3 regions of the Pseudomonas urmiensis genome follow, and region 3 is predicted to be linked to each of the others. Evidence: riboswitches for the same ligand, from Rfam matches in the RefSeq annotation. Region 3 holds a riboswitch; each other region holds the start of a gene.
The links. A riboswitch is a leader RNA that binds a small molecule or an ion and turns the genes downstream of it on or off. The one in region 3 is predicted to bind cobalamin.
Positions count from the first base shown of each region.

Region 1: it holds a riboswitch for cobalamin, as region 3 does, so the genes downstream of both, HU737_RS08185 (TonB-dependent receptor) here and cobO (cob(I)yrinic acid a,c-diamide adenosyltransferase) in region 3, are expected to answer to the same signal.
Region 2: it holds a riboswitch for cobalamin, as region 3 does, so the genes downstream of both, HU737_RS08175 (ABC transporter substrate-binding protein) here and cobO (cob(I)yrinic acid a,c-diamide adenosyltransferase) in region 3, are expected to answer to the same signal.

Region 1 is NZ_JABWRE020000001.1:1,851,364-1,861,170, forward strand. It holds gene HU737_RS08185 (TonB-dependent receptor) at 1-1,652, opposite strand, end outside; cobalamin riboswitch at 1,766-1,970, opposite strand; gene HU737_RS08190 (outer membrane beta-barrel protein) at 2,132-2,878, shown strand; gene HU737_RS08195 (GNAT family N-acetyltransferase) at 2,967-3,536, opposite strand; gene HU737_RS08200 (carboxymuconolactone decarboxylase family protein) at 3,616-3,960, opposite strand; gene lpxO (lipid A hydroxylase LpxO) at 4,115-5,014, opposite strand; gene thpR (RNA 2',3'-cyclic phosphodiesterase) at 5,228-5,773, shown strand; gene HU737_RS08215 (TonB-dependent siderophore receptor) at 5,782-8,220, opposite strand; gene HU737_RS08220 (FecR family protein) at 8,317-9,291, opposite strand; gene HU737_RS08225 (sigma-70 family RNA polymerase sigma factor) at 9,288-9,794, opposite strand.
Region 2 is NZ_JABWRE020000001.1:1,841,004-1,850,810, reverse strand. It holds gene HU737_RS08180 (acetyltransferase domain-containing protein) at 126-1,292, shown strand; cobalamin riboswitch at 1,320-1,520, shown strand; gene HU737_RS08175 (ABC transporter substrate-binding protein) at 1,648-2,661, shown strand; gene HU737_RS08170 (FecCD family ABC transporter permease) at 2,658-3,674, shown strand; gene HU737_RS08165 (ABC transporter ATP-binding protein) at 3,671-4,459, shown strand; gene HU737_RS08160 (pseudoazurin) at 4,477-4,917, shown strand; gene HU737_RS08155 (OprD family porin) at 4,914-6,260, shown strand; gene HU737_RS08150 (GNAT family N-acetyltransferase) at 6,270-6,767, opposite strand; gene dgt (dGTP triphosphohydrolase) at 6,865-8,073, opposite strand; gene HU737_RS08140 (B12-binding domain-containing radical SAM protein) at 8,115-9,536, opposite strand.
Region 3 is NZ_JABWRE020000001.1:3,541,812-3,551,618, reverse strand. It holds gene HU737_RS16020 (tartrate dehydrogenase) at 1-390, shown strand, start outside; gene HU737_RS16015 (dicarboxylate/amino acid:cation symporter) at 472-1,782, shown strand; gene HU737_RS16010 (hypothetical protein) at 1,823-2,401, opposite strand; cobalamin riboswitch at 2,554-2,760, shown strand; gene cobO (cob(I)yrinic acid a,c-diamide adenosyltransferase) at 2,883-3,494, shown strand; gene HU737_RS16000 (cobyrinic acid a,c-diamide synthase CobB) at 3,491-4,786, shown strand; gene bluB (5,6-dimethylbenzimidazole synthase) at 4,783-5,433, shown strand; gene cbiB (adenosylcobinamide-phosphate synthase CbiB) at 5,430-6,338, shown strand; gene cobD (threonine-phosphate decarboxylase CobD) at 6,331-7,323, shown strand; gene HU737_RS15980 (cobyric acid synthase) at 7,320-8,774, shown strand; gene cobU (bifunctional adenosylcobinamide kinase/adenosylcobinamide-phosphate guanylyltransferase) at 8,776-9,297, shown strand; gene cobT (nicotinate-nucleotide--dimethylbenzimidazole phosphoribosyltransferase) at 9,294-9,807, shown strand, end outside.

The sequences.
Region 1 (9,807 bases), 1.7 Mb from region 3:
TGGGTGATCGGGTTGTCGACCAACAGTTTCTTCTTGACGATGTGATACGCCGCCAAGGTCCACTCACCGCGGCCGTCCCAGAAGCGCTGCTTGAGGCCCAGCTCGGTTTGCTTGGACTTGGTCAGGTCGTAGTCCATCTGCGTCGGGCTGAGGCTGACCAGGTTGTTCACGCCGTCCTCGCTGGTGGAGTACTGGCCATACAGCGACAGGTCGTCGGTGACGGCGAACACCAAGCCTGCGCGCCAGTTGCCGCCATTGAGGCTGCGGTCGCTGCGGCTGCCATCGAGCAGGTTGTCGCGGTCGATGTGGTTCTGGTCGCGGCGAATCCCGGTGACCAACGACAGGCGCTCGGTCAGTTGGGTGCGGTTCTCGGCGAACAGGGCGAAGGTGTGGGTGGTGCTTCGGGTGCGCGGGCGCAGCGCGCTTTGGCTGTCGAACCAGCCGGGCGCTGGGTCCCACGGGTCGATGTAGTCGCCGCCGATGTCGTTGTAGGGGGCGTTGTTGGTGAGCTTGAAGCGGATCTTGTTGTACTCGGCGCCGACCACGGTCTTGCTGGCCAGGCCGAACAGCGAGTGGTCGAAGGTGAAGCTTTGGCGATCGCCGATCTGCTCCTGGTTGTGCTTGATCTCAAGAAAACCATTGCGCAGCAGCTGGCCTTGGGCTGCGTCCCAGTTGTAGTTCTCGGCATTGCGCCAGTGTCGACGGCTCTTGATGTAGTACAGCTGGTTGCTGGCGCTGACGTTGTCGCTGAGGGTCCACTCGGTGTTCAGGCGGGTCCACTCATCGTGGTAGCGCAGCACGTCGTTGCGCACGTTGTAGTTTTTCTTGCGCAGGCTGTCGCGGTAATGACCGTCGATCAATGGCGTGCCGAAGTAGTTCATCGGCTCGGCATCGCCGCGCTCGTGGGCGAGGGTGAAGCTCAAATCGTCCGTGGCATCGAAGCGCAGCGCGGCGCTCAGGGCCAGGTTGCGCGAGTCGCCGCGGTCGACGTAACCGTTGCCCTGTTGTTTGTTCAGGGTCATCCGGTAGCTCAAGCGCTCGCTGAGGCTGCCGCCGCTGTCCAGGCCAAGCTGGGAGCGGTCCCAGGAGCCATAGCCCAGGCGCAGGTGATTGCGGATCTCGCCTGCGAAGGGTTTTTTCGGCATCACGTTGACCACCGCACCGGTGGCGCCTTCACCGTAGAGCACCGAGGCAGGGCCACGAATCACGTCGATACGCTCGACCATCCACGGATCGACCGGGAAGGTCTGGGTGCCTGCGCCGGTATACAGCCGGGCACCGTCGAACAGGGTCATTACCGAGCCGTGGCCGGTAAAGCCGCGTGCCGAGAGCGCGGTGCCGCCATCGCCTGGGTTGCCGATGAAGGTGATGCCGGGCGAACGGCTGACGGCGTCTTGCACGGTGAGGTTGCTGCGTTGCTGGATCTGTTCGGCGCTGATGCTGCTGGTGCTGGCCGGGGTTTCCAGGGCGCTCAGGCCCAGGCGTGAGCCTGCTTGGGTCGGCGTGGCCAGGTCGACGCGCGGTTCGTCGCGCACGTCGGTGATCGCTGTCGAAGGCAGGGCCAGCACTGCGCGTTGAGGTTCATCGGCCAGGGCCGGAAGGGAAACGGCCAGGCAGGCCGCCAGGGTGTGAAGCTTGCTTGTACGGGACATGTCGTTCCACTGCTGCAGGAAGAAATGGTTCCCGGTGGAAACAACGCAAAGACGAGCACGCACGGGCGCAGGCGCGCACGCGCAAACCGGCCTGCGCCCGCCCACCGCGGGTTTGCCAACTGAAGCTTCAGGCCGGTCTCCGGGCTTGCGAGGATCAAGAAACCTTCACCTTCCCATGCATGCGCACAGTGGTCTGTCGAAGATTTCGCTCGCTTACCGTTGCGGGGGCAGCGCCGGACTTGTCGTGAACACGACGCACCGGCTTCCCGTTTCACCCTGCGCACGGCGGCGCAGGACACCTGAAACTGGCGCGCATCTGACCACCGAATGCAGGGGGCGTCAACGCAGCGCAGTAGGAAATTTCTGTGATGGGACGCAGGTTTATGAGTTTTTACTGATTTTTTTTCGAACTTTTCACATTCAGCGTGCCTCGAAGCGAGCGATTCCCATCAACATTCACGTCATGGAGACTTCCGCGAATGTCCACCCGTAATCTGCTGCGTCACTCTTGCCTGCTTGCCCTGTTGGGCGCTCCCCTGGCGGCCTCTGCCGCGCCAAGCACCGATCCACTGTTCACCTTCGGTGTGCTGGGTAGCTACGACAAGTTCAAGTATGAGGGCGGCTCGCAGTCCGAGACCGATCACCTGGGCCAGGGCGGTGTATTCGCCAACTTCGGCAACAAGATGACCGCTGAATCCGGCTTGATCTATCAGGTTGGCGCCGAGGCCAAATATGGCAAGAAGAACGACAACAAGCTCAAGGAAGCCCAGATCGACCTCGACCTGGGTTGGCGCGCCGCGCTGGATGCGCGCAACTTCGTCGACATCACCGTCGGCGGTGGCTATGACTGGTCGCGCTTTGAGCCTGAGCTCAACGACCTGGACACCGAGCTGACCTACAAGTCGCCGTTCGCCAAGGCTGCGCTGGGCTACAACCATCAGTTCGATGCCGCGACCCTGCGCGTTGAAGTGGGCGCACGGCACACGATCGATGGCCGCGCCAAGCTCAAGGTGGATGATTTTGGCAGCGACACCGTCGACATGAAGGACCGCACCAATCCGTATGCCGAGGTCAGCCTGCTGATGAACCAGCAAGGCGGCATGCCGATCTATGCCGGGGTTTACTACACCCGCACCGAGTACAAGCTCGATGAGGATTCGCCGGTAGCCGATAACACCAAGCTCAAGCGCGATGAGTTTGGTGTCAAGGTAGGTCTGGCGTTCTGAGTTAGGCGTCAGGTAGCTGTTGCCTGCACCGGCCCCTTCGCGGGCTTGCCCGCGAAGAGGCCGGTACAGACAGCGCAAAATGCTGCTGTTAGCGTCCGCGCCGCCGGGACACCCGCGCCTCGATATTCTTGCGCCCGATCAACAGCGCAGGCTTCTCCACCACCGGCTCGTCGGCCAGCCATTTGTACATCACCAAACAATCCACCAACCCCAGCCGGGCATGCCGATAGGCCTTGGGCAGGCGCCCGACCGTTTCGAACCCCAGCGTGTGCCAGAGCGCCACGGCCACCTCGTTAGTGGCCACCACCGAGTTGAACTGCAGGGCGAGAAAACCTTCTTGGCGCGCCAACTTCTGCGAGTGCTCGCACATCAGCTTGGCCACCCCGCGCCCGCGTGCTGCCGGGCAGACCATGTAGCCGCAATTGCCCACGTGCGCGCCGGGGCCAGCGGCGTTGGCCTTGAGAAAGTACGACCCGAGCAACTCACCGTCCTGTTCTGCCACCAACGTGCGCAGGGGCAGCTCCAGCCACAACTGGCGTGCCTGTTCGGCATTCAGCTGCGGGTCGTAGGCATAGGTCTCGCGGGCTTGGACGATGCTCTGGAAAGTCGGCCAGAAGCGTTCGAAGTCTTCCGGGGTCATGGGGCGGATGTGAATCATGGCGGTTCCTGCGCAGGCTTGGCCGCCAAGTCTGGTGGGCGCAGCGTCGCCGCGCAAGGGCGGCGACGCTGGCTGGGGTTTACTCGCTGGTCTTGCCCACCGCATCCAGCGCGCGCGCCGAGTAGACCAGCGCCGCCCCTGCGTTCATCGCCACCGCCACGCCCAGCGCCTCGGCGATCTCCTCGCGGCTGGCGCCGTGCTTGACGGCCTGTTGCGAATGCACCGCGATACAGCCGTCGCAGCGGGTCGTCACGGCCACGGCCAGGGAGATCAGTTCGCGGGTCTTGGCGTCCAGGTGGTTGGTCTTGGCCCCGGCGCCGCTGGCGGTCATGTAGCCGGCCACGGTATCGGGCGACAGTTGCTTGAGATCGCCGATGCCGGCCATCAGCTGCTTACGGTAGGCGTCCCAGTCCATCATGCTCATTGTCTTCACCTTGTGGGGTTTACGGCAGGAGCTTTCAGGCTAGTCGAATGTGCGCGGCGAGGAGGGGGGAAGATGGTCGGAAAAAACTACGACTTACGAACCTGTCGACACCGTGGGAGCGTCTGAGTTGGCTCCCACGTTGCCCAGCAGGGGTTCAGATGTAGATGAACAGCAACAGCAATGCTGCCACCACTGCCCATTTCTCCAGGTAGTAGCGCATGCGATTACGCTTTTTCAGCGCCTTGCCGCGTTCACGGATCTTGTAGATGCGGGTGAACAGGCGGTTGATGCCGCCAGTCTTGTCATTGGCATTGTTGGGCGCCGCAGCAGCGGCCATGACATTGCGGCTGAACCAGCGATTGAACGCGGTCGCCCAACGGTACTTGAGCGGCCGCTCGACGTCGCAGAACAGGATGATCCGGTTGTGCTCGGTGGTGTTGGCGGCGTAATGGATGTAGGTCTCGTCGAACACTACTGCCTCGCCATCGCGCCAGGAATACTTCTCGCCGTCCACGTCGATGTAGCAGCCATCGTCGTTCGGCGTGTCCAGGCCTAGGTGGTAGCGGTACGAGCCGGCATACGGGTCGCGGTGGCGCACCAGCTTGGCGCCGGGCGGCAGGGTGGCGAACATCGCCGCTTTAACCGTGCCGATACCCTGCAGCAGCTCGGTGGTCCGTGGGCACAGGTTCATAGCCGAGGGGTGGCTCTCGCCATACCACTTCAGGTAGAAGCGCTTCCAACCGGTCTTGAAGAACGAGTTGAAACCGACATCGTCATAGTTATCGGACTTCTTGATCTCGCCCACGTGCAGCAACTGCTGGGCTTCCTCGCGGATTTCCTGCCAATGGTCCTTGAGCGGTTGCAGCTCGGGGAAAGACTCCACCGGCAGGTAAGGCTTGGCCGGGTGCTTGGAGAACAGGTACAGGAAGCTGTTGACCGGAGCCAGGAAACTTGAGTGATCGCCCAGTTGGCGAGTCAACTTGTGTCGTACCCGACCGCGTAGGTGAACATAGGCGATCGAGAGAACGAAGATCAGTACGAGTGCAATTTTCATGAACGGATACTTGTCGAAAATGGCCATGCGCCATGGCGTAAGCGCGCCAGCATAAACAATCGTCGTAGGACTTTGTACCTCTTGTTACATCCAATCGGGGTGACTTTGGTTCAATGGCCTACCGATTGCGCAAACGTTTCAACTGGTTTTTTGCCGATTTATAGACTAGGGAAGCGGTACACTCAGGTTCGCCTTCACCCATCAGGAATGCCCATGGCCAAGGAAGCACGCCCCACTGGCAGCCCTTTCAAACGTCTGTTTTTCGCCCTGTCACTGAGCGAGGCGCAGCATCGTGCAATTGCGCAATGGCGACGTGAGCTGGGTTTACGCAGCGGTAAACCGGTGCCGGCAGAAAACTTCCACCTGACCTTGCTGTTTCTGGGGGATGTCGACGCGGCGCAGCTGCCGGCGTTGTGTGCGGCAGTCGATAGCATTGCCCGTCCGCAGGCGCCGCTGCGCCTGGTGCTGGACCGGTTGCAGGTGTGGCCGCGCCCTGGCGTGTTGGTGCTCGAAGCTGAGCAAACTCCCCCAGCGCTGCGCCAACTGGTCTATGCGCTGGAGCAGGCGGCGCTAGCGTTGGGGATTGCCCGCGAGTCGCGCGAATACCGCCCGCACCTGACCTTGGCACGGGAGTTCCGCGGCCAGCTGCCAGAGGCCGCCAGCGCGCCGGAGTTTTTCCTCAGTGCGCGCCACTTCACCTTGTACGAGTCACGCAAGGGCCGCTACTGGCCACTGGCGCAGTGGCCCTTGCTGGACTGACCCAGGCCTCAGAACTGCGGCGTGTACTTGACCGTCAGCATGAAGTTGCGCGGCTCGCCGTAGTTGTTGCTGCCATTGAGCTGGTTGAAGCCCGCTACCCAGTACTTCTTGTCGAACAGGTTGTTGGCGTTGACCGCCAGGTTGACTTCCGGGGTCAGCTGATAGGCAACGCGTGCGCTCCACACGGTGTAGCCGGGCACGCTGTAGGTACGTTCGTAACCGAGGGTGTGGCTTTGCGTGGTGAAGCCCAGGCCGGTGCTCCAGCGCTGGTCATCCACCGGTAGCTGATAGTCGGCCCAGGCGCGCAGCATGTGCTTGGGCGTCCACTGGCTGAACACGCGGCCTTCTTCGTCCGGGTCGTCAAGGAATTTGGTGGTGTTGTAGGTGTAGCCGGCAAACAACTGCAGGCCGCTGAGCACTTCGCCGCTGATCTCGGCTTCTACGCCCTGGCTGCGGACCTTGCCGGCGGCCGTGGAGCAGTACCAGTCGTCACAGGCAAAACCCGAGGCGGTATCGGTGACTGCGCGGTTTTCCTGATCGTAACGGAACAGCGCGATCGATGTGTTGATCCGTCCGTCGAGCAGCTCGGCCTTCAGGCCGGTTTCATAGTTACTGCCGATCACAGGCTTGAGCGGGGTATTGCCGACCGCGCGTTCGGTTTGCGGGATAAACACGTCGGTGTAGCTGGCGTACCAGGCCCACTCGCGAGTCAGGTCGTAGACAAAGCCCGCGTACGGGGTGACTTGCCCGGTTTCGGTCATGCGGCTGGTGGGATAACGATTGCCCGGATCGTTCGGGCCATTGAAGTCGATCGAGTCCCAGCTGTAGTCGAACCAGCTCACGCGGGTACCCAGTACCAAGGTCAGGTCCTCGACTGGCTTGACGCGCCAGGCGCCGTACAGGCCCTTCTGGCGGATGTCGTAACTGGCCTTGTTGGCGCGGCCCATGTTGCTTGCCAGCAAGCTGTCACGGCTGGGTTCCGGGCGGCCATGGTCGATGTCGAAGATGCTGTCATCGGGGTCGGCGGCAAAGTTGCGCCAGTAGGCATCGTCCGAGGTCAGCTTGGAGTAGTTGCCACCGACGGTCACTTCGTGTGCCACGGAGCCTGTGTCAAAGTGCCCGACCAGGTTCATGTCCAGGCCGATCTTGGTGTTGTGGAAGTCGGTGATCCAGTCGGCATAGGTGATGCCAGTACCATCGGGCTTCAGGCCCTGGCCGGTGGTCTGTACGCGCTGGTGGGTCGAAGTGTTGGTCTCGTCCATGCGAATGGCCGCGGCCTTGTAGGTCCAGTCGTCGTTGAAGCGGTGCTCAAGGTCCAGGTAATAGGTGGTGACGTCGGTCTCGGCGCGGCTCCAGCGGGCGCCGGTGTAGGTCGAACGCGACACGTTGGCCGGCTTGCCGTCGGCGTAGCGGGGAATACCACGCAGCATCGGCCGGGATTGCTCGCGGCTGTAGCTGATGCCGCCGCCGATGGTAGTGGCATCGCTCAGGTCGATGTCCAGGGCGCCATACAGCGAGTGGGTCTTGCCCCACTGGTAATCGATGAAGCTGTCGCTCTGGTCTTCATCGAGCACCATCCGCCCGCGCACCTTGCCGTCGCTGGTCAACGGACCGCCAGCGTCCAGCTGCAGGCCATAGTGATCCCAGGAGCCGGCCTTGCCGGTAATCGCCACGGTGGGTTTGGCCTGGCCGCGCTTGCGCACCAGGTTGATCGCGCCACCTGGGCTGCCGGTGCCTTGCAACAGGCCGGAGGCGCCGCGCAGGACTTCGACGCGGTCGAAGAACACCAGGTCCTGGGTCGCCCAGTTGCCCAGCGAGTAGTTGTTGCGCGGGATGGGTACGCCGTCGTACTGCCAGTCATCGATCTGGAAGCCGCGCGAGGTGATGACCATGCCCGGGCCGATGCCCTGGGCACCGACCAGGCCGGTGGTGTGGTTGAGCGCGTCTTTGAGGTCGGTGATGCCCTGATCGTCGAGCTGCTTGCGGGTGATCACCGTCACCGACTGGGGGATTTCTTTAAGGGTGTGCGTGCCTTTGCCCAGGGTCACTGCGCGGGCCGCATAAGAGCCACTGCCTTCGCTGGTGGCGTCGAGATAGTTGTCGGTGACACTGGTCGCGCCCAGCTCCATCACGTCCTCGCCAGCGCTGGCCGGGGCCACGCTGAAGTGGCCACTGGCGCTCACCCGCAACTGCAAGCCGCTACCGGCCAGGGCGGCCTGCATGGCCTGTTCGGCGCTCATCTGGCCGACCACGGCCGGGGCCTGCTTGCCGCGCACCAGCGCCGGTTCCAGGGCAATGATGTGGCCGCTCTGGCTGGCGATGCGATTGAGCGTGGTGGCCAGGCTCGCGGGCGGCAGGTTGAACGACAGGGTCTGCGCCTGGACCAAGGCACTGAAGCTGCTCAGAGCGACGACGAGGGGCAGGGCGCGGGGCCAGTTGTTGTGCACGGTGTACTCCCGATTTAGAGGTTGGCTGTCAGGAGATAGGTGGGACGAAATTTGAAAACCGGACACCATTACGAATGATTTGCAAAAATATTTTCATTATTGGCGTTTTGGCCCGATCAAGGTCAGCCACGGACCATAGCGCTTGACCTCGATCGGCAGGGCCTCGCTGAGTGCGGCCAAGGCGTGTTGCGGCTGGTCCAGGGTGAATACCCCTTGTACGCGCAAGGTGGCGATATCCGGGGCCACGCGGATGTAGCCACGCTGATAGGGGCGCAGCGCATCGACCACCGCCTGCAGCGGCTCGTCGAGCACTTCCAGGCGGCCATCGAGCCAGGCCGCGCGCTGCTGTTGCTCGCTGGCCAGAGGTTCGATGCCGGTGGCGCGCAGCAGCGCAGCCTGGCCCTGTTGCACGTCCAGCTGACGGCCATCGACAAGGCTGGCGCGCACGCTGTGTTCAAGCACTACCACCCGCGTGGCGTCGAGCTCCTGGCTGACCAAAAAGCGTGTGCCAAGGGCCTGCAGCTGGCCTTGCGCAGTGCGCACGCGCAGCGGCCGCTTAGGATCGGGCGCCACCTGGATCACCAGTTCACCGTGGCGCAGCACCAGCAGACGTTGTTCGGCGTCGAACAACAGGTCGACGGCACTGGCGCTGTTCAGGCTCAGGTGGCTGCCATCGTCCAGGGTGAAGCTGCGCCGCTCGCCGGCGCCGGTATGCAGATCGGCCATCCAGTCCTGGGCGGTGTCACTGCGCCAGCCTGCCCACAGGCCGCCACCCAGCAGGCCAAGGCCGGCCAGGCCGCGCAGTACTTCGCGCCGCGACTGTGTGGGCTGCAGCAGCAGGTTACGCGCGGTACTGGCTTGGCCCGGCGCGCGTTGATCGAGCGTGCGCAGCGCCGCGCACGGGCGAGCCAGGCGTTGTTGCAGGCGATCCCAGGCCTGCTGGTGGCGTGGGTCCTGCTCCAGCCACTGCTGCAGGCGCTGCAACAGGGCGGCATCGGGGCTGCGCGCATTGAGCTCGACCATCCAGTCGATGGCTTGTTCGCTGATGCTGTCCAGCGTGCGCGCGCTCATGGTTGCAGCTCGCACAGGTAGCACTGGCGCAGGGCCTGTTTCATGTAGCGGCTGACGGTGCGCTCTGACAGCTGCAGCTTGCTGGCGATCTCGACATAGCTCATGCCATCGAGCTGGCTGTAGAGGAAGGCGGTCTTGACGATTGCAGGCAGGCCATCGAGCACTTGGTCGATGGTCAGCAAGGCTTCGATCAAGAGCAGCTGCTCTTCGGCCGAAGGGGCGACCTGCTCGGGCAGCAGGGCCAGGCGTTCGAGGTAGGCCTGTTCCAGTTGACGGCGGCGGTGGCGGTCGAAGATCAGCCGCCGGGCGATGGTCGAGAGGTAGGCGCGTGGTTGCTCGATGCTGTCCGGATCGACCCGCGCCCCGAGCATCTGGCAGAACGCTTCGGCCGCAGTGTCTTCGGCATCGGCGCGATTGCGCAGGCGCTTGTGGATGTGTTGGAGCAGCCAGCGGTGATGGTCGCTGAAAAAGAAGCCCAGCTTGCGGGTCGAGGAGCTGTCCAACGATTGATATCCG
Region 2 (9,807 bases), 1.7 Mb from region 3:
TGCCCGCGATAGCGCCTGTCGCATCTCACCAACACCAGACCCGCACAAAAATCCTATCACTCTCAAACCAAATAGTTATAAGATAACGTTTCATTTGATATCCATTCCTGCCTGCGACCCCTCCCATGACAAGCGCCAGCGCCACCCCCACCCTGCTCACCCAGCGCCTGCAAAGCATCGATGCCCTGCGCGGCCTGGTAATCGTGTTCATGCTCCTGGATCACGTGCGTGAAACCTTCTTCCTGCATCGCCAGGTCAGCGACCCCATGGCCATCGACGCCACCGACCCGTCGCTGTTCTTCAGCCGGACCTTGGCTCACCTGTGCGCGCCGGTGTTCGTCCTGCTGACCGGTCTTTCCGCCTGGCTGTATGGCGAAAAATACCAGGGCCGGGGCGATGTCTCGGCGTTCCTGTTCAAGCGTGGGCTGTTCCTGGTGGTGCTGGAGTTCACCCTGGTCAACTTCGCCTGGACCTTCCAGCTGCCACCCAGCGTGATCTACATGCAGGTGATCTGGGCCATTGGCGTGAGCATGATCGCCCTGTCGCTGCTGGTCTGGCTGCCACGCCCTGCCCTGATCGCCCTGGGCGCGGCGATCGTCGCCGGGCACAACCTGCTCGACGGCCTGCACTTCGCGCCAGGGTCGTGGATGCATGTGCCGTGGGCGATCCTGCATGACCGCGGCTGGCTGGAGTTCTCTGACAGCCTGCGCCTGCGCACCTCGTACCCGGTTCTGCCGTGGATCGGGGTAATCGCCCTCGGCTATGGCCTGGGCCCATGGTTCACCCGCGCCAGCGATGCTGGCGAGCGTCAGCACCGGTTGTTGCTGGTCGGTGCGTTGGCCCTGCTGGGCTTTCTCGTGCTGCGCATGCTCAACGGCTATGGCGAAGCGCCGTGGAGCAGCTACCCGACGCTGACGCAAACGCTGATGAGCTTCTTCAACATCACCAAGTACCCACCGTCGCTGTTGTTCCTGACCCTGACCCTGGGCGCCGGCCTGCTGCTGTTGCGTGGTTTCGAGCGCGCCGGGCAGGCACGCTGGATCAGTGTCCTGGCGGTGTTCGGCGCCGCACCGATGTTCTTCTACCTGCTGCACCTGTACGTGCTCAAGCTGCTGTACCTGGCCAGCGTGGCCCTGTTTGGCCTGAACCACGGCGATTACTTCGGCTTCGACAGCATCGGCGCGGTGTGGCTGGCAGCGCTGCTGCTGGCGGTCTCGCTGTACTTGCCAGTGCGCTGGTTCGCCCGGCTCAAGGCGCGCCGGCGCGACATCGCCTGGCTCAAGTACCTGTGAAAAGCGTTTCACCCGGCGGCCTGATGGTCTACCATGCCGCCCGCCGGTTTCCACCACGGAAATAATAGGGAATCCCCGGCCTGCCCTCATGCAGGCCAACTGGAACTGCCCCCGCAACTGTAGGTGCCGAGCCCGCTCCATCGATGCCACTGGATCCGCTGATCCGGGAAGGCTGGAGCCGGGCGCAGACGCACCAGTCAGGAGACCTGCCGGCCTACATATTCCAACCGGCGGGGTGTCCGGGATGGTCATCTCCACCCTTGCCAGGGTGTGGCCTGTTGCCTTGCGCAACGGGCTCGGCGATGCCTGTCCGTGCGTTCATTCCGTGAACTGTTCGATAGGAGATCGCCCCATCATGCTGCCTCGTTTCGCCGCCCTGCTCGCCGGCCTGAGTCTGACCGGCCTGGCCCAAGCCGCCGCCACCCACTACCCGTTGACGGTCGACAACTGTGGCGCACCGCAGACCTTTGCCCAGGCCCCCGAGCGTGCCGTGACCATCGGCCAGGCGGGCACCGAGATGCTCTACGCATTGGGCTTGGGCGAAAAATTGGCCGGCACTTCGCTGTGGTTCAACAATGTCCTGCCTGAGTACAAAGCGCAGAACGACAAGGTCGAGCGCCTGGCTGACAACGACCCAAGCTTCGAGGCCGTGGTCGGCAAGCGCCCGCAACTGGTGGCGGTACAATTCGAGTGGATGGTCGGCGCCCAGGGCGTGGTCGGCACCCGTGAGCAATTTGCCGAGCTGAACATTCCCACCTACCTGTTGCCCTCCGATTGCGAAGGCAAGGACAACCTGGTCGGCGCCGACGGCACCCGCCTGCAACCGTTCCAGATCGACAGCATCTACAAGAGCGTCAGCCAGCTGGCCGAGATCTTCGACGTGCAAGCGCGCGGCAGCGCACTGAATGCCGAACTCAAGGCGCGCCTGGACAACGCCAAGCAGCAGTTGGCCGGCAAGGACCTGTCGCACACCTCGGCGCTGTTCTGGTTCTCCAGTGCCGACCTGGATATCGACCCGTACGTCGCCGGTCGCCAAGGCGTGGCCGACTTCATGCTGCAAACCCTGGGTGTGCGCAATGTGGTCGAGTCCACCGAAGAGTGGCCCACGGTCGGCTGGGAAACCCTGGCCAAGGCCAACCCGACCTGGCTGATCATCGCGCGCATGGACCGTCGCCGCTTCCCAGCCGATGACTACCAGAAAAAACTGGAGTTCTTGCGCAACGACCCGGTCACGCAGAACATGGATGCGGTCAAGCAAGGGCGGATCGTCGTTCTCGACGCCGACGCCATGCAGGCCGGTATTCGCCTGTTCCGTGGCCTGGAAACCCTGTCTAGCGCCTTCGCCTCCGGTAAAGCCGCGCAACCATGATCCGCCTGCTGCCCTACACCGCCCTGGCCCTGGCCGCGCTGGTCGCGGCCCTGTTGGCGGGCATCGCCATCGGTGAGACGCCATTGTCGCCAAGCGTGGTCTATCAGGTGCTGGCCAACCAGTTGTGGAGCGCCGGCTACCCGGTCGACCCGATCGATGCCGGCATCATCTGGAACTATCGCCTCACCCGCACCCTGGTCGCCGCGGCGTGCGGCGCCGGGCTGGCAACCTGCGGGGTGATCCTCCAGGCATTGCTGCGCAACCCGCTGGCCGAACCCTATTTGCTGGGTCTGTCGGCCGGGGCCTCGACCGGCGCGGTGGCAGTCGGCCTGCTCGGTCTGGGCGGTGCGGCGCTGACGATGTCCGGTGGCGCCTTTATCGGCGCCCTCGCCGCCTTTGGCCTGGTCTTGCTGCTGTCGCGTGCCAGTGGCCCCACTAGCAGCAACGCCCAGGTGATTCTTGCCGGTATCGCAGGCTCGCAGCTGTTCAGCGCGCTGACGGCATTTCTCATTACCAAGTCGGCAACCGCTGAACAGGCGCGGGGCATTCTGTTCTGGCTGCTGGGCAACTTAAGCGGTGTGCGCTGGCCTTCGGTGTGGCTGGCGTTGCCAGTCGCCCTGCTGGGGCTGGCGGTGTGCTTGTGGCATCGGCGCGCCTTGGACGCGTTCACCTTCGGCGCCGACTCGGCTGCCTCGCTGGGCGTCCCGGTCCGGCGCACGCAATTGCTGCTGATCAGCTGCGCAGCACTGGTGACCGCAGTGATGGTGTCGATCGTCGGCGCCATCGGCTTTGTCGGGCTGGTCATCCCGCATGCCCTGCGCCTGCTGCTTGGCCCCGGGCATAGCCGCCTGCTGCCAGCCAGTGCCCTGGGCGGGGCGCTGTTTCTGATCAGCGCCGATATCCTTTCGCGCACGCTGATCAGCGGCCAGGTGATCCCGGTGGGCGTGGTCACGGCGCTGATTGGCGCGCCGGTGTTCGCGTTGATTCTGGTCAGCCGCAGGGGGCGCCCATGACGATAATGACAGCCTTGCAGGTGGCGCCGTTGTCCTGCCTGGGCCTCAGTTTGCGCCTGGGCGGGCGCACGGTGCTGCAAGACATCGACCTGGCAGTGATCCCTGGCGAAACCCTGGGCGTGGTCGGCCCCAACGGTTCGGGCAAGTCGACCCTGCTCAAACTTCTGGCCGGCTTGCTCAAACCCAGTAGCGGCACGGTGCAATTGCTTGGCGAGCCCCTGGCGCAGATGCCCCGGCGCCGGGTTGCACAGGGCCTGGCCCTGGTCGAGCAACAAGCCGACACCAGCGACGCCATCAGCGTCTACGATGCCGTGGCCCTCGGCCGCACGCCGTGGTTGTCGGCCCTCGCGCCGTTCTCTAAAGACGACCGCAGCATCGTCGAACAGGCCTTGCTCAACCTCGATGCGCTGCACTTGCGCGAGCGGCTCTGGCATAGCCTGTCGGGTGGTGAGCGTCAGCGCGTGCACATCGCCCGCGCCTTGGCGCAACGACCGCAGGTGCTTTTGCTCGACGAGCCGACCAACCACCTGGATATCCAGCACCAGTTGAGCCTGTTGCAACAGGTGCAGGCGCTGCAGGTAACGACCCTGGTCGCGCTGCACGATCTCAACCAGGCACTGACTTGCGACCGTCTGGCAGTGCTCGACCAGGGCCGTCTGGTCGCGCTTGGCAAGCCACTTGAGGTGCTCACCCCTGAGCGTCTGCTGAGCACCTTTGGCGTGCACGCCCACTACCTCACCGACCCTTACGACGGCGCGCGCATCCTGCGCTTTCGCGCCCCCTGAACCTGGAAGTTCTCGCTATGCTGTTGCGCCCGTTTGCCCTGCTGCTTTCTAGCGCCCTGCTCGCCCCGCAGGCCTTGGCTGAAGTCCATGAAGTGAAAATGCTCAACCGTGGCGCCGACGGCGCAATGGTCTACGAGCCGGACCATCTGCGCATCGCGCCGGGCGACAGCGTGCGCTTCTTGCCTACGCAGAACGGGCACAACGCAGCCAGCATCGCCACCCTGCTGCCCACCGGTGCCGAGCCGTTCAAGAGCAAGCTCAACCAGCCCGTCGAGCAGACCTTCAGGGTACCGGGGCTGTACGGCATCCAGTGCATTCCACACCTGGCCATGGGCATGGTCATGCTGATCCAGGTCGGCGAGCCGACCGGGCATACTCAGTCGCTGCCAGACAACCTCCCCGCCCGCGCCAAAGCCCGCCTGCAGGTGCAACTGGAGAAACTGGAGGCTGGTCAATGAGCCCTTTGCTACGCATGACCCTGGCGCTGCCCTGGCTGGGCATCAGCGCCCTGGCCGCGGCTGAGTCTGCCCAGTCGCAGTCCAACGGCTTTGTCCAAGACAGCACCTGGAGCCTGCTCAACCGCAGCGTGTTCGACCAGCGCGACTACCGTCATGGGGGCAGCAACAGCAGCGCGCGCAACGCCTACAAGCCGCGCAGCGAACGCAACGGTAAAGCCGAGGAATGGGCCTACGGCCTGATGGGCAGCGTGCAGTCCGGCTTCACCCAAGGCCTGATCGGCGTCGGCGTCGATGCCCATGCCTACCTCGGCGTGCAGCTCGACAGCGGCGGCGGCCGCGCCGGCAAAGCGCGCCTGCTGGGCGTGGACAATCAGGGCCACCCGAAGAACGAGTACAGCCGTGGCGGCGCGGCGCTCAAGCTGCGCCTGTCCAACACAGTGCTGTCCTATGGCGAGCAGCGAGTCAAGACGCCCGTTTTCAGCTCCTCGGACAGTCGCCTGCTGCCCGAGACCGCGACCGGACTGTTCCTTACCAGCAACGAGATCGACACCCTCAAGCTGGTCGCCGGGCATTTCACCGAAAGTACCGACCGCAACGCCTCCAGTCACAATCAAGGCTTCGTGGTGAATTATTCCAATGCACGCAAGGGCAACAGCTTCGACCTGGCCGGTGCGGTGTGGAACCCGAGCAGCGCAGTCAGCGCCAGTCTCTACACTTCGCGCTATGAGGACAGCTGGAACCAACACTACCTGGGCAGCACCCTCAGCCATGCCCTGGATGATCGGCGCAGCCTGAGCCTGGATCTCAACCTGTACCGCACCAGCGACACCGGCAAAGCCCTCTCCGGGCAGATTGACAACACCACCTGGAGCCTGGTCTCGCGCTACAACCACGGGCCGCACGGCTTCAGCCTCGGTTGGCAGCAGGTCGATGGCAACACCCCGTTCGACTATGTCACCCGCGGCGCGATCTTCATCAGCAACGCCGTGCAGCTGTCCGACTTCAACGCCCCCAACGAGAAGTCGTGGCAGGCGCGCTATGACCTGAACATGGGCGCCTATGGCGTGCCCGGGCTGAACCTGACCGCGCTGTATGTACGCGGCTTCGATATCGATGGCAGCCATGTCGATCAGCATGGCGGCTATGCGTACCTGGGCTATGGCAAGGGCGGCAAGCACTGGGAGCGTGATCTGGAAGCGCGCTACGTAGTGCAAAGCGGCAAGGCCAAAGGCACTGCCTTCTCGCTGCGTCACAACATGCATCGGGGCAATACCGCGCAAGCCGAGCTGGATGCCGATCAGATTCGCTTGGCGGTCGAGTTCCCTTTGACGGGTGGGTTCTGAAGCGCAGCGCTAGCTTAGCGACAACTGCATATGGGTGGTACGCCAAAGCGGATCCTGTTCGACATCGATTATCTCGAACCCCTGGCGCTCCCAGAAGCTGATCGCCCCCGGCAAGAACGGATGAGTATGCAGGTACAGCAGCTCGACCCCGGCGTTCACCGCGCATTCGCGCAACGCCTGGAACAGCGCCTGAGCCAGACCACAGCGGCGATAGTCCGGCAGGACGAACAATCTGACGATCTCAACCGTGTTCACCCCGCGATAATTGAGTTGGGCAAAGCGCTGGTCGTAAGGCAGATAGCCAATGGCTGCGACCAAGCGAGCTTGGTCACGAGCGATCAGAAAGTGGCCGTCGCCGTCCAGGTAAGTTGCGGCAAAACGCCCGAGGTCAGCAGGCAGTGGTGCTCCCGCCAGCATGGGAAAAAGCGCACGGCGGGCGCTATCGACAAAGGACACTACCTCATCGATGGCATCAGGGTTTACCGAGGTGATCGTCCAGCTATTCATTGCACTCTAGGCCGTGGGCAAAGGCGGTTTTCTACGCGATTGGCAGGGCCTTGGCAAATCACCTGATTCCAGGCGGCACCTCGGCCCTGGTTGGCGCCTACTTGAAGTAATAACCATCAAGGCTGCCCTTGCCGAAATACCGCTCGTATTCCTGCATGGCGTAAAGGTCCATCATGCCGGCGATATAGTCAGTCACCAGACGTTTGCGGTCCCCTTGGACCGAGCGCAGCTCTGGCGGCAGGAGCATGTTGTCCTTGTTGTAGCGTTCATCGGTATAGACCTCGAACAGCCTGCGAATAACCTGCTCGCCGCGCTTTTCGTAGAGTTGCACGTCCTTCTTGCGCAAGATGGCCTTGAACAGCAGTTTCTTCAGGCCCTCGGCCAGTTTACCGTGCTGCTTGTAGCCAAGTTTGCCGCCGACCAGTCCGATATCTTCACACAGGGTATTGACGATCTTGGAGGTCAATTCCTTCTTCAACACCATGGCGTATTCCTCTGACGACCCGGAACGGCGAGCCTGCATGGCATCGTTCTGGACCTCCTTGGCCAGGCGCTCGATCGTGTCGTAGGCGTCGGAAAACTTTTCACTGATCTTGAACTCGTGCAGGATCTCGCCAAGGCTGATCAACCCGAAACTCAAGGCGTCTTCCAGATCATGCGCGGCGTAGGCGATCTCGTCGGCCAGGTCCATGATTTCGGCATCGATGCTTTTGACGATCTGCACATCGTGCTTGGCCAGCTCGCCAGTTAAAAACGCATGATCGTCGTCATAGAGAAATTTCTTCGGGTCGTCTTGGCGAAGATGGAAGTACTTGGTCACTCCCATCAGGGTGCGCACATTCAGGTTCAATCCGTCGTAGGCATGGTGCTTGCGCTCCAAGGTGCGCAGGATGCGAAACGCCTGGGCGTTGCCTTCATAGCCGCCACAGCTCTGGCACAGCTCATTGAGCACGGTTTCACCGTGATGGCCAAACGGCGGGTTGCCGATATCGTGGGCAAGTGCTGCGGCTTCGGCGACCACCGTGTCCTTGAGTTCCAGGTCGCTGGCGATCGAGCGGGCGATCTGCGCGACCTCAAGGCTGTGGGTCAAGCGATTGCGATTGAAGCGCCCGGCGTCGATCCACAGCAGCTGCATCTTGCCTTGCAGGCGACGGAACGACGAAGAATAGAGAATCCTTGCATAGTCGCGCATCAGACCCTGGCGACCGCCAGAACGGCCATCGTTGTGCGAAACCACGCGGTATTCCAGCCGCGATACCCGCTGTTCCTGCTCGCGGGCATAGTCTTTGACATCTTTCTCATACATGGGCTCATCCTTAGCTAATCAATCAAACCGTCGCGTGCCAATCACGCCGGCAGGCGAAAAGGCAGCCGCGATACATCACAGGCGGCCACATCACGTTCGAACTGCGCATGGCTGTAATCGCGTGGGTAATAGGAAAAACACTTCAGATCAAAGTAGTCGCTTTGCGTCATGTAGCGCCTGGACAATGCCAGGCTCTCAAGCTCGGCCTGCTCGGAACTGAGCTCAGCGCTCAGGTGCATCTGGGTCACGCCACCGGCCTGGGCACTGGCAGGGTCAACCGGCGATGCGCCGAGCAAACGCAGCTCTTGTAGAAAATCTGCGCAATGGCTGTTCGGCCCATAGACCACCACCGGCCCCACCGACAGGCCTTTGAAGTACTGGGCGTGGGCATCCAGCCAGCGCCGCGTTTCATCCAGCGTGCGCGCCGTTTCCCCGGCATACAGCAGCACGTTGAGCTTGACCCAGATGCCGTGGCTGGCGCAGGTTTCGAGCAGCTCGCTGGCCGCGTCGAGATAGCGCCTTGGCTCAGGCGCCTTGTTCATGTGCCTAAGCTGCTGCAGCGAGGCCGACTCAAGCCCCAGGTCGATCACTTTCATGCCGGCCGCCGCCAGAGCAGCCACCGCATTGGGCTTGACGCTGTCGACCCGACTTTCGCAGCGCCAGGCGACGTCGATGCCCGCGCGCTGGACCTGATCGGCAAGCTGCTCGGCCCAGCGTCGCTTAGGCACCAGGTAGGATGATTGAAAGTACGGACGCACCGTTTGATCACCATAGTCGGCGATGATGCGTTGCAGCTCCTTGACGATCAGCGTTGGCGCCTTGAGGTCTTCCAGTGGTATCGCTCGTTCTTCGCAGAACGCGCAGCCGCGGCCACAGCCGCGAGAGGTTTCAATGCTTGGCTGATAGCGTGCAAAGCCTTCGACCAGGCGATGATTCAGACCGCAATCAGCGGGTGCCTGCCATTGCCCCTGGAAATCCAGCAGGCCGGGCAGGAGCTGCTCGCCTACCCCCTGAACGATCAGATCCGCGTGCGGCAGCACTCCCTGCAGCCAAGCCTTGTCCGGACCTGTGACCCAACGTCCACCGACCACAATCCGTGCCCCCCGGTCGGCACGCTTGACTGCCTCACAGAACAGACGCGACCACTCCAGGGCATAGAAACTTGGGATCGACAGCAGCACCTGGGTATCGGCACTGATCCGCCCCTGCTGGTGCAGGCGCTGCACCAGCGCCGAGGGGTGTTCATGCTCGCCATGCACCATCAGCGTATCCAGGCCATTGACCTCACACAGCGTGGCCAGGCCCAGGGCACCGTAGTTCAAGTACAGTTGCCGCCGCGCCAGCGAGTGATCGCGTTTTTTCGGCTGCAGCAGGCCTGCAGAAACGAACAGCACCGAGCGCTGGCGGCCCTGCCTGGCGATCAGCCGCGCACCGTCAGCGCCACCGAAAATGGTTGGGCTCATGCTGGGTGGCCGCACCATTCACAGGTGTCATCGAGCGCGCCGTCGCTGGCGCCTTCGACTACAAGAATTTGCCGGTTTGGCCCTGACTGCTCGTCCTCGCGAATGCACGCCTCGCACAACGTAACCGTCGGATACTGCTCGCACGTGCGATCTGCAAGCATGTCGCCCTGCACCATGCACCTTTTCATAACGTTTCTCCCCGATTGCCAGACAAGGGCCTAAGCCCCTGATTCCCGGTCTATTCAGGTGTATGCGGGCAGGTCGTGTCAAA
Region 3 (9,807 bases):
ACCACCATGGTGCTCAAGCCTGAGCAACTGGACGTGGTGGTGGCCACCAACCTGCATGCCGACATCCTCTCCGACCTGGCCGCCGCGCTGTCCGGCAGCCTGGGTATCGCGCCAACCGCCAACCTCAATCCAAGCCGCGATTTCCCCTCGATGTTCGAGCCGATCCACGGTTCGGCCTTCGATATCACCGGCAAAGGCGTGGCCAACCCCATCGCCACCTTCTGGACGGCGGTGATGATGCTCGAGCACCTGGGCGAAACGGCGGCGGCGGCTGAATTGATGTCTGCCATCGAAGCGGTGACCGAGAGCGGCCTGCACACCCCGGACCTGGGCGGCAAGGCCACTACCCGTGAGGTCACCGATGCGGTGCTGGCGCTGATCCGCCGCTGATTCGCGCGACTTGCGCTGCGGGGCCGGTAACCGCCAGGCCCCAAGGCACTCCTGAACAAAAACAACAATCAGGGCCAAATAATGAAACGCATGCTCAGCAAGCTGTACGTGCAAGTCCTGCTCGCCGTCATCATCGGTGCCATCGTCGGCGTGCTCTGGCCGCAGACCGGCGAGGCGCTCAAGCCGATTGGCGATGCCTTCATCAAACTGATCAAGATGCTCCTGGCACCGGTGATCTTCCTCACCGTGGTCACCGGCATCGCCCGCATGGAAAACATGAAAGAGCTGGGGCGGGTGGGCTTTCGCGCGCTGATCTACTTCGAGGTGGTGTCGACCCTGGCGCTGGTGATCGGCCTGGTGGTAGTACAGGTGTTCCAGCCGGGCGCAGGCATGAACATCGACCCGGCGAGCCTGGATAGCGGTAGCATCGCCAGCTACACCGCCGCTGCCAAGCACAGCTCGTTCCTCGACTTTGTTCTGGGGATCATCCCCGACACCGTGGTCGATGCCTTTGCCAAGGGCAATATCCTGCAGATCCTGTTGTTCTCCATTCTGCTTGGGGTGGCCCTGGCCAAGGCCGGTCCGAAGGCGCAGCTGTTCGTCGACAACCTCGACAGCTTGATGCGCGGCATGTTCGTGGTGGTCAACATGGTCATGCGCCTGGCCCCGATCGGGGCATTCGGCGCGATTGCCTTCACCATCGGCAAGTACGGTTTCGAGTCGCTGTTCTCGCTGGGCAAGCTGATGGCCTGCGTGTACCTGACCTGCTTTGCCTTCGTGGTGGTGATCCTCGGGCCGATCTGCCGCTGGGCTGGCTTCAGCTTGTGGAAGTTCCTGCGCTTCATCAAAGAGGAGCTGTTCACCGTGCTCGGCACCAGCTCGTCTGAATCGGTACTGCCGCAGATGATCGCCAAGATGGAAAAGGCCGGAGTGTCCAAGCCGGTGGCAGGGATGATCATTCCCTCGGGGCTGACCTTCAACCCCGACGGCCAGGCGATCTACTACACCATCGCGGCGATTTTCATTGCCCAGGCGACCAACACGCCGCTGAGCTTCAGCGATCAGCTGATCGTGCTGGCGGTGTTGATGTTTACCTCCAAGGGCTCGGCTGGGGTGACGGGGTCGGGGTTCATTATCCTCGCAGCGACCCTGGCTTCGCTGGGCACGATCCCGGTGGCTGGGATGGTCTTGCTGTTGGGCGTGGACCGGTTCATGTCCGAGGCGCGGGCGATTACCAATACCATTGGCAACGGGGTCGGGACGCTGGCGATTGCCAAGTGGGTAGGTGCGCTGGATAAGGACAAGTTGCGCGAGGCGATGGAGGGGGAGGTGTCGGTGAAGCAGCAGGAGTCTGCTGCTGGCACCGTTCTTTTGCCTGAGCGATCGGTGTAAGGGGGGCCGCTGCCAGGGGCTGCAATGCAGCCCCGATTCTTCAACCCTGCTTCACAATCAACGCCACCCCCGGAAAATACTGCCCCAGCTCGTTATGCAACTTGCGATAGGCATACGGGAAATACCACGCCAGCACACACGCCGTGTGCTTTTGCAGATCATCCACCAGGTCCTGCAGCTCCTCGGGGCTGGCATGCTGTCCTGCCTTCCACGGGCTGATGAACAGCGCGCCGGCCTTGAGCTGACTGGGGTAGGCAATGGGCTTGGCCAGCGCCGTCGCCTCCTGCAGCGCCGCGTTCAAATCCAGCCGGGCAATCCGCGGCCAACGCTGGCTGGCACGCAAATGAATCGACTCCTCAGCATTGCTGATGGACAGATCACAGCGCCCCTCACGCTCGCCCTCATCACGCTGCTTCTTGCTCTGGTACTGCTCCAGCGCCACCAGTTCAGCCTGCCAGGCCGCCGCAGCCAGCATGCCGACGTTGGCCGCCGCGCCATGCCAGTAAGGCGCCTCATTGTCGCCCTGGACCTGATTGAAGCGGTCGATGCAGTCGACCCAGCGCTCCAGTGCCGGGCGCAGGAACTCCAGGCGCGGGTTGTTGATGATCAGACCTTGCATGCTGCGCTCTCCTTATCGTTATTGGTCGCGTTCAGCTGAGGTTAATGGCTATGTGATATCACTGCTGGCAGTCTGGCACAAGCTGCCGGATCGGCCATTGATCCAGGCCAAATCGGCCTTGTTTCATTGACGCTCCCGGTGCAACCCTCTAACCTTCGCGGCGTGTTTCAGGTGCCCTGCAGGCTGCGGTCTGGCGGGGTGAAACTGGGAAGCCGGTGGTATTCCGGCGCTGCCCCCGCAACGGTAGGTGAGTCAAGGTCGCGCATGGCCACTGGGTTGAATGACCCGGGAAGGCGCGCGGCGCAGAAGCCCGCGCTTCGCTCACGAGCCCGGAGACCGGCCTGTTACTGCCAATGGCATCACGGAGGGTGATGCGCGGTTGCCTGTGGCGTGGGTCACGGCGCCTGCGTGTTCTCCGTTTGCCTGCCTATCGATCTGTCGCCGCGCCCTTGCGTGCGTCGCCAGCCAGCGGAGAACCCTGATGAGCGAAACCCCCGAACGTGACGAACGCCACCTGGCGCGCATGCAGCGCAAGAAGGCGATCATCGACGAGCGTATCGCCAATTCCCCCAACGAATGTGGCCTGTTGCTGGTGCTGACCGGCAATGGCAAGGGCAAGAGCAGCTCGGCCTTCGGCATGCTGGCCCGGGCCTTGGGCCATGGCATGCAATGCGGCGTGGTGCAGTTCATCAAGGGCCGTAACAGCACCGGCGAGGAGCTGTTCTTCCGCCGCTTCCCCGAGCACGTGCGCTACCACGTGATGGGCGAGGGCTTTACCTGGGAAACCCAGGACCGCCAGCGCGATATCGCCGCCGCCGAAGCCGCCTGGGCGGTCTCGCGCCAATTGCTGCAAGACCCATCGATTCAATTCGTCGTGCTCGACGAGCTGAATATCGCCCTCAAGCACGGCTACCTCGACCTCGATCAGGTACTGACCGACATCCAGGCCCGTCCGCCCATGCAGCACGTCATCGTCACCGGGCGTGCGGCCAAGCCGGAGATGATCGAGCTGGCTGACACCGTCACTGAGATGAGCATGCTCAAGCACGCCTTCCAGGCCGGCATCCGGGCGCAGAAGGGCGTGGAACTATGAGCCAAACCCGGCATTGTCCGGCGGTGCTGATCGCGGCACCGGCTTCCGGCCAGGGCAAGACCACGGTCACCGCTGCCCTGGCACGCCTGCACCGTAACCTTGGGCGTAAGGTCCGGGTGTTCAAGTGCGGGCCTGACTTTCTCGACCCGATGATTCTCGAACGCGCCAGTGGTGCCCCGGTGTACCAGCTGGACCTGTGGATGATCGGCGCCGAGGAAAGTCGCCGCCTGCTCTGGGAAGCTGCGGCCGATGCTGATCTGATCCTGATCGAAGGCGTCATGGGGCTGTTCGACGGTACCCCATCGAGCGCCGACCTGGCGCGCCATTTCGGTGTGCCGGTGCTGGCCGTGATCGACGGCACGGCCATGGCCCAGACCTTTGGTGCGCTGGCGCTGGGGCTGGCGCGTTACCAGGCGGACTTGCCGTTTGCCGGGGTGCTGGCCAACCGAGTCGGCAGCCTGCGGCACGCCCAGTTGCTCGAAGGCAGCCTTACTGAAGGCCTGCGCTGGTATGGCGGGCTGTCTCGTGAGCGCGGCATCGAGCTACCCAGCCGTCACTTGGGGCTGGTGCAAGCGAGCGAATTGAACGATCTGGACCTGCGTCTGGACGCCGCCGCCCAAGCGCTGGGCTCCAGTTGCGATGCAGCGTTACCGCCGCCTGTAGCGTTCGACGCCCCTCAACGCGCCGCAGCAGTGCCTTCGCTGGCCGGCCTGCGCATTGGCGTGGCCCAGGACGAGGCGTTCGCCTTCACCTATGGCGCCAACCTCGACCTGTTGCGCGAGATGGGCGCCCAGCTTGAATTGTTCTCACCACTGCACGACCGCCAGTTGCCAGCGATAGACAGCCTGTACCTGCCAGGTGGCTATCCAGAGCTGCACCATCAGGCACTGGCGGCCAATGCGCCGATGCTGGAAGCGATCCGCGCCCACCATGCCCAGGGCAAGCCGCTGCTGGCCGAATGTGGCGGCATGCTGTACTTGCTCGATGCACTGACCGATGTCGCTGGTGAGCGTGCGCCACTGCTTGGCCTGCTGCCCGGCGAAGCGGTGATGCAAAAGCGCCTCGCCGCCCTGGCCTTGCAGGCGGTCGAGTTGCCGGAAGGCACCTTGCGCGGGCATACCTATCACCATTCCCTGACCACCACTGCGCTCGAACCCATCGCTCGTGGCTTGAGCCCCAACGGCGGGCGTGGCAACGAGGCGGTCTATCGCCTGGGGCGCCTGACGGCGTCGTACGTGCACTTCTACTTCCCCTCCAACCCTGACGCGGCGGCGGCGCTGCTGCGACCATGAGCGAGCACGCCTTCAGCGCGGCCGAGCGCGCCGCGGTCTACCGGGCCATTGGTGAGCGCCGCGACATGCGCCACTTTACCGGCGCAGAGATCGCCCCGGAGCTGCTTACACGCCTGCTCAACGCTGCTCACCAGGCGCCAAGCGTCGGCTTGATGCAGCCTTGGCGCTTCATCCGCATCAGCCAACGCGAACTACGCGGGCGCATCCAGGCCCTGGTCGAACAGGAGCGGGCGCGCACCGCCGAGGCGCTCGGCGAGCGCTCCGATGAGTTCATGAAGCTCAAGGTCGAGGGCATCAACGACTGCGCCGAAGTGCTGGTCGCGGCGTTGATGGACAACCGTGAGCCGCACATTTTCGGCCGCCGCACCTTGCCAGAAATGGACCTTGCCTCACTGGCCTGCGCCATCCAGAACCTGTGGCTGGCGGCGCGTGCCGAAGGCCTGGGGATGGGGTGGGTGTCGCTGTTCGACCCGCAGGCACTGGGCGAACTGCTGGGCATGCCAGCCGGTGCCAAGCCAGTGGCGGTGCTGTGTCTGGGCCCGGTACAGGCGTTCTACCCAGCGCCGATGCTGGTCATGGAAAACTGGGCCGAGCAACGCCCGTTAAGCGAGATGCTCTACGACAACCAATGGGGAGAGCGCCGATGAGCGTGGCCTTGCTGACCGTGGCCGGGGTGGCCGTGGACGCTTTGCTGGGTGAACCGCAGCGCCGCCATCCGTTGGTGGCCTTCGGCAATTTCGCCTCGCGCCTGGAACAGCGGCTCAATGCCGGCGGCAGGGGCTGGCGCAGTCACGGGGTCAGTGCCTGGTTCCTGGCGGTGGTGCCGCTGACCCTGCTGGCGCTGATCCTGTCCTGGTTGCCCTACCTCGGCTGGCTGGTCGAGGTGCTGGCGCTGTACTGCGCGCTCGGCCTGCGCAGTTTGGGCGAGCACGTGCTGCCAGTAGCCGAAGCCTTGCGCCGTGGCGATCTGGATGAGGCGAGAAAGCGCGTGGGTTATCTGGTCAGCCGCGAGACCCGTGAGCTCGACGAGCCCGCTGTGGCCCGCGCAGCCACCGAATCGGTGCTGGAGAATGGCAGCGATGCGGTATTTGCCGCGTTGTTCTGGTTCATCGTCGCTGGTGCTCCCGGTGTGGTGCTGTATCGCCTGAGCAATACCCTCGATGCCATGTGGGGTTATCGCAATGAGCGCTTCGAGCGCTTCGGCTGGGCGGCAGCGAAAATCGATGATGTGCTCAACTATATTCCCGCACGCCTGGTGGCCCTGACTTATGCATTGTTGGGCAAGACCCGCCTGGCGCTCAGTTGCTGGCGTCAGCAGGGGCCGCTGTGGGACAGCCCCAACGCCGGGCCGGTAATGGCCGCTGGCGCTGGTGCGTTGGGGGTCGAGTTGGGTGGCCCTGCGGTGTACCACGGCGAACTGCACGAGCGCCCGCGCCTGGGCCAAGGCCCGATGGCCGATGCCGATGCTATCGAGCGTGGCTGGAGCCTGGTGCAGCGCGGCGTCTGGCTGTGGCTGCTGGTGATCTGCCTGGGAGGCTACCTCAATGCTTGAACACGGAGGCCGCTTGCAACGGGCCGTACGCCACTACGGGATTGCCCGCGAGCAGTGGCTCGATCTGTCCAGCGGCATTGCCCCTTGGTCCTACCCGATCCCGCCCATTCCCGTTGAGGCCTGGGCGCGCTTGCCTGAGGCCGAAGATGGCCTGGAACAGGCGGCGCGACGTTACTACGGGGCCGAGCACCTGCTGGCGGTGGCTGGCTCGCAGGCGGCGATTCAGGCGCTGCCACACTTGCGTGCGGCAGGTCGGGTCGGGGTGCTGGGGCCTTGCTATGCCGAGCACCCGTACGCTTGGCAACGTGCTGGCCACCAGCTGGTGGAGCTTGACGATGAGCAGGTCGAACAGGCGCTCGACAGCCTGCAGGTGCTGCTGCTGGTTAACCCGAACAACCCCACTGGACGCACTGTACCGCGCGAGCGCCTGCTCGACTGGCATGCCCGCTTGGCCCGCCGTGGCGGCTGGCTGGTGGTCGATGAAGCGTTCATGGACAACACCCCAGAGCACAGCGTGGTCGACTGCGCCGAGCGTGCAGGGTTGATCGTGCTGCGTTCGTTCGGCAAGTTTTTCGGATTGGCCGGGGTGCGCCTGGGCTTCGTCATGGCTGAGCCGAGCCTGCTGCTGCGCCTGGCCGAGCTGCTGGGGCCGTGGACGGTTGCCGGTCCGACCCGAGTGCTCGGCCAAGCGTGCCTGGCCGATGAGCAGGCTCATGTCGCGCAGATCGTCAGTTGCCGGCAGGCCAGTCAACGCCTGGCAAGCCTGTTGAATGATGCAGGTCTGACGCCAAGCGGCGGTTGTGACTTGTTCCAGTACATCCGTGGCGAGCAGGCCGCGCGCCTGCATGACTTTCTCGCCCAGCGCGGCATTCTCGTGCGCGTGTTCGAGCACCCTGCGGCGGTGCGCCTCGGCCTGCCTGCCAGCGCGGCGGACGAACAGCGCCTGCGCTTGGCGCTCGATGATTACCAGAAGGAATCGGCATGACCACCCTCATGGTGCAAGGCACCACTTCCGATGCCGGCAAGAGCACGCTGGTCACCGCCTTGTGCCGCTGGCTGCTGCGCCAGGGCATTGCCGTGGTGCCGTTCAAACCGCAAAACATGGCCCTCAACAGTGCGGTCACCGCCGACGGCGGCGAGATTGGCCGCGCCCAGGCGGTGCAGGCCCAGGCCTGTCGGCTGGCGCCGCACACCGACATGAACCCGGTGCTGCTCAAGCCCAACAGCGATACCGGCGCCCAGGTGATCATCCACGGGCGGGCGGTCACCAGCATGAACGCCGTTGCCTACCACGACTACAAAGCCATCGCCATGCAGGCCGTGCTAGCCTCGCACCAGCGGCTGGCGGCTGCGTACCCGGTGGTGATGGTCGAAGGTGCCGGCTCGCCTGCCGAGATCAACCTGCGCGCTGGCGACATCGCCAACATGGGTTTTGCCGAGGCGGTCGACTGCCCGGTGATCCTGGTGGCCGACATCAATCGCGGTGGGGTGTTCGCCCACCTGGTCGGCACCCTGGAGCTGCTCTCGGCCAGCGAGCAGGCGCGGGTCAAAGGCTTTGTGATCAATCGTTTTCGCGGTGACATCGCCCTGTTGCAGCCGGGCCTGGACTGGCTCGAACAGCGCACCGGCAAACCGGTGCTGGGCGTGCTGCCGTATGTCACCGACCTGCACCTGGAAGCCGAGGACGCCATTGACGTGCGTCAGCCGAGCAAGGCTGCGCAGGTGCTCAAGGTGATCGTGCCGGTGCTGCCGCGGATCAGCAACCACACTGACTTCGACCCGCTGCGTCTGCACCCCCAGGTCGATTTGCAGTTCATCGGGCCGGGCGAGCCTATCCCGCCCGCCGACCTGATCATCCTGCCGGGCTCCAAGAGCGTGCGCGCCGACCTGGCGCAGTTGCGCGAGCGCGGCTGGGACAGCGCCATCGCGCGCCACCTGCGCTACGGCGGCAAGCTGATCGGTATCTGCGGCGGCTTGCAGATGCTCGGTGGCCAAGTGCGAGATCCGCTTGGCCTGGAAGGCCCACCGGGTACCAGTGCCGGCCTGGGCCTGCTCGACTACGTCACCGAGCTTGAGGCCGAGAAACAGCTGCGCAACGTCTGTGGCACCTTGCAGTTGGAGCAATCGGCGGTTGCCGGCTATGAGATCCACGCGGGGGTGACCCGTGGCCCGGCCCTGGAGCAGCCTGCCGTGCACCTGGCCGATGGCCGCTGCGACGGCGCGATCAGTGCCGATGGGCAGATTCTCGCCACTTATTTGCACGGCCTGTTCGAAGGTAGCCAATCGTGCGCCGCGCTGTTGCGCTGGGCCGGCCTGCAAGCGGTGCAAAGCATCGACTACGAGGCCCTGCGCGAACGCGATATCGAGCGCCTGGCCGACCTGATCGAGCAACACCTGGACACCGCGCACCTGCGCCAATTGTGTGGAGTCGCCTGAAATGCGCAACCTGATCCTTGGCGGTGCCCGCTCCGGCAAGAGTCGCCTGGCCGAACAACTGGCCCAGGACTCGGGCCTGGCGGTGACCTACATCGCCACCAGCGAGCCGCTCGATGGCGAGATGAATGCGCGGGTGCAGCTGCATCGCCAGCGCCGCCCCGATCACTGGGCGCTGATCGAACAGCCGCTGCAACTGGCCGCGGTACTGCGCGCCGAGGCGGCGCCAGGGCGCTGCCTGCTGGTGGACTGCTTGACCCTGTGGCTGACCAATCTGTTGATGCTCGAGGACGACCAGCGCCTGGCGCAAGAGCGCGACGCGCTGCTCGACTGTCTGCAAAGCCTGCCGGGCACGATCATTCTGGTCAGCAATGAAACCGGCCTGGGCGTGGTGCCCATGGGCGAACTGACCCGCCGTTATGTCGATCTGGCCGGCTGGCTGCACCAGGCCGTAGCCGAGCGCTGCGAGCGCGTGGTGCTTACCGTTGCCGGCCTTCCTCTGATGCTCAAAGGACCTGCTCTATGACCCAATCGTGGTGGCGTGATGCCTGCCAAACTGTCGATAACGCCGCCATGGACCAGGCCCGCGCCCGTCAGCAGCAACTGACCAAACCCACCGGCTCGCTCGGTCAGCTAGAGACCTTGGCAGTGACCCTTTCTGGCCTGCAAGGGCGTGAACGGCCGAGCCTGGAGCACGTTGCGATCAGCATTTTCGCGGGCGACCATGGCGTGGTCGAGGAGGGCATTTCGGCCTATCCGCAGGCGGTGACCGGGCAGATGCTGCGCAACTTCGTTTCTGGCGGCGCGGCGATCAGCGTACTGGCGCGCCAGCTCGAAGCGAGCCTGGAAGTGGTCGACCTCGGTACCATCGATCCCACCTTGCAGCTAGCGGGCGTGCGCCATCTGCGTCTGGGCGCCGGCACGGCCAATTTTGCCCAGCGTCCGGCGATGACTGACGAGCAACTGCGGGCGGCGTTGCAGGCCGGACGTGAAACGGCATTACGCGCTGCCGAGCAGGGCGCCCAGCTGTTCATCG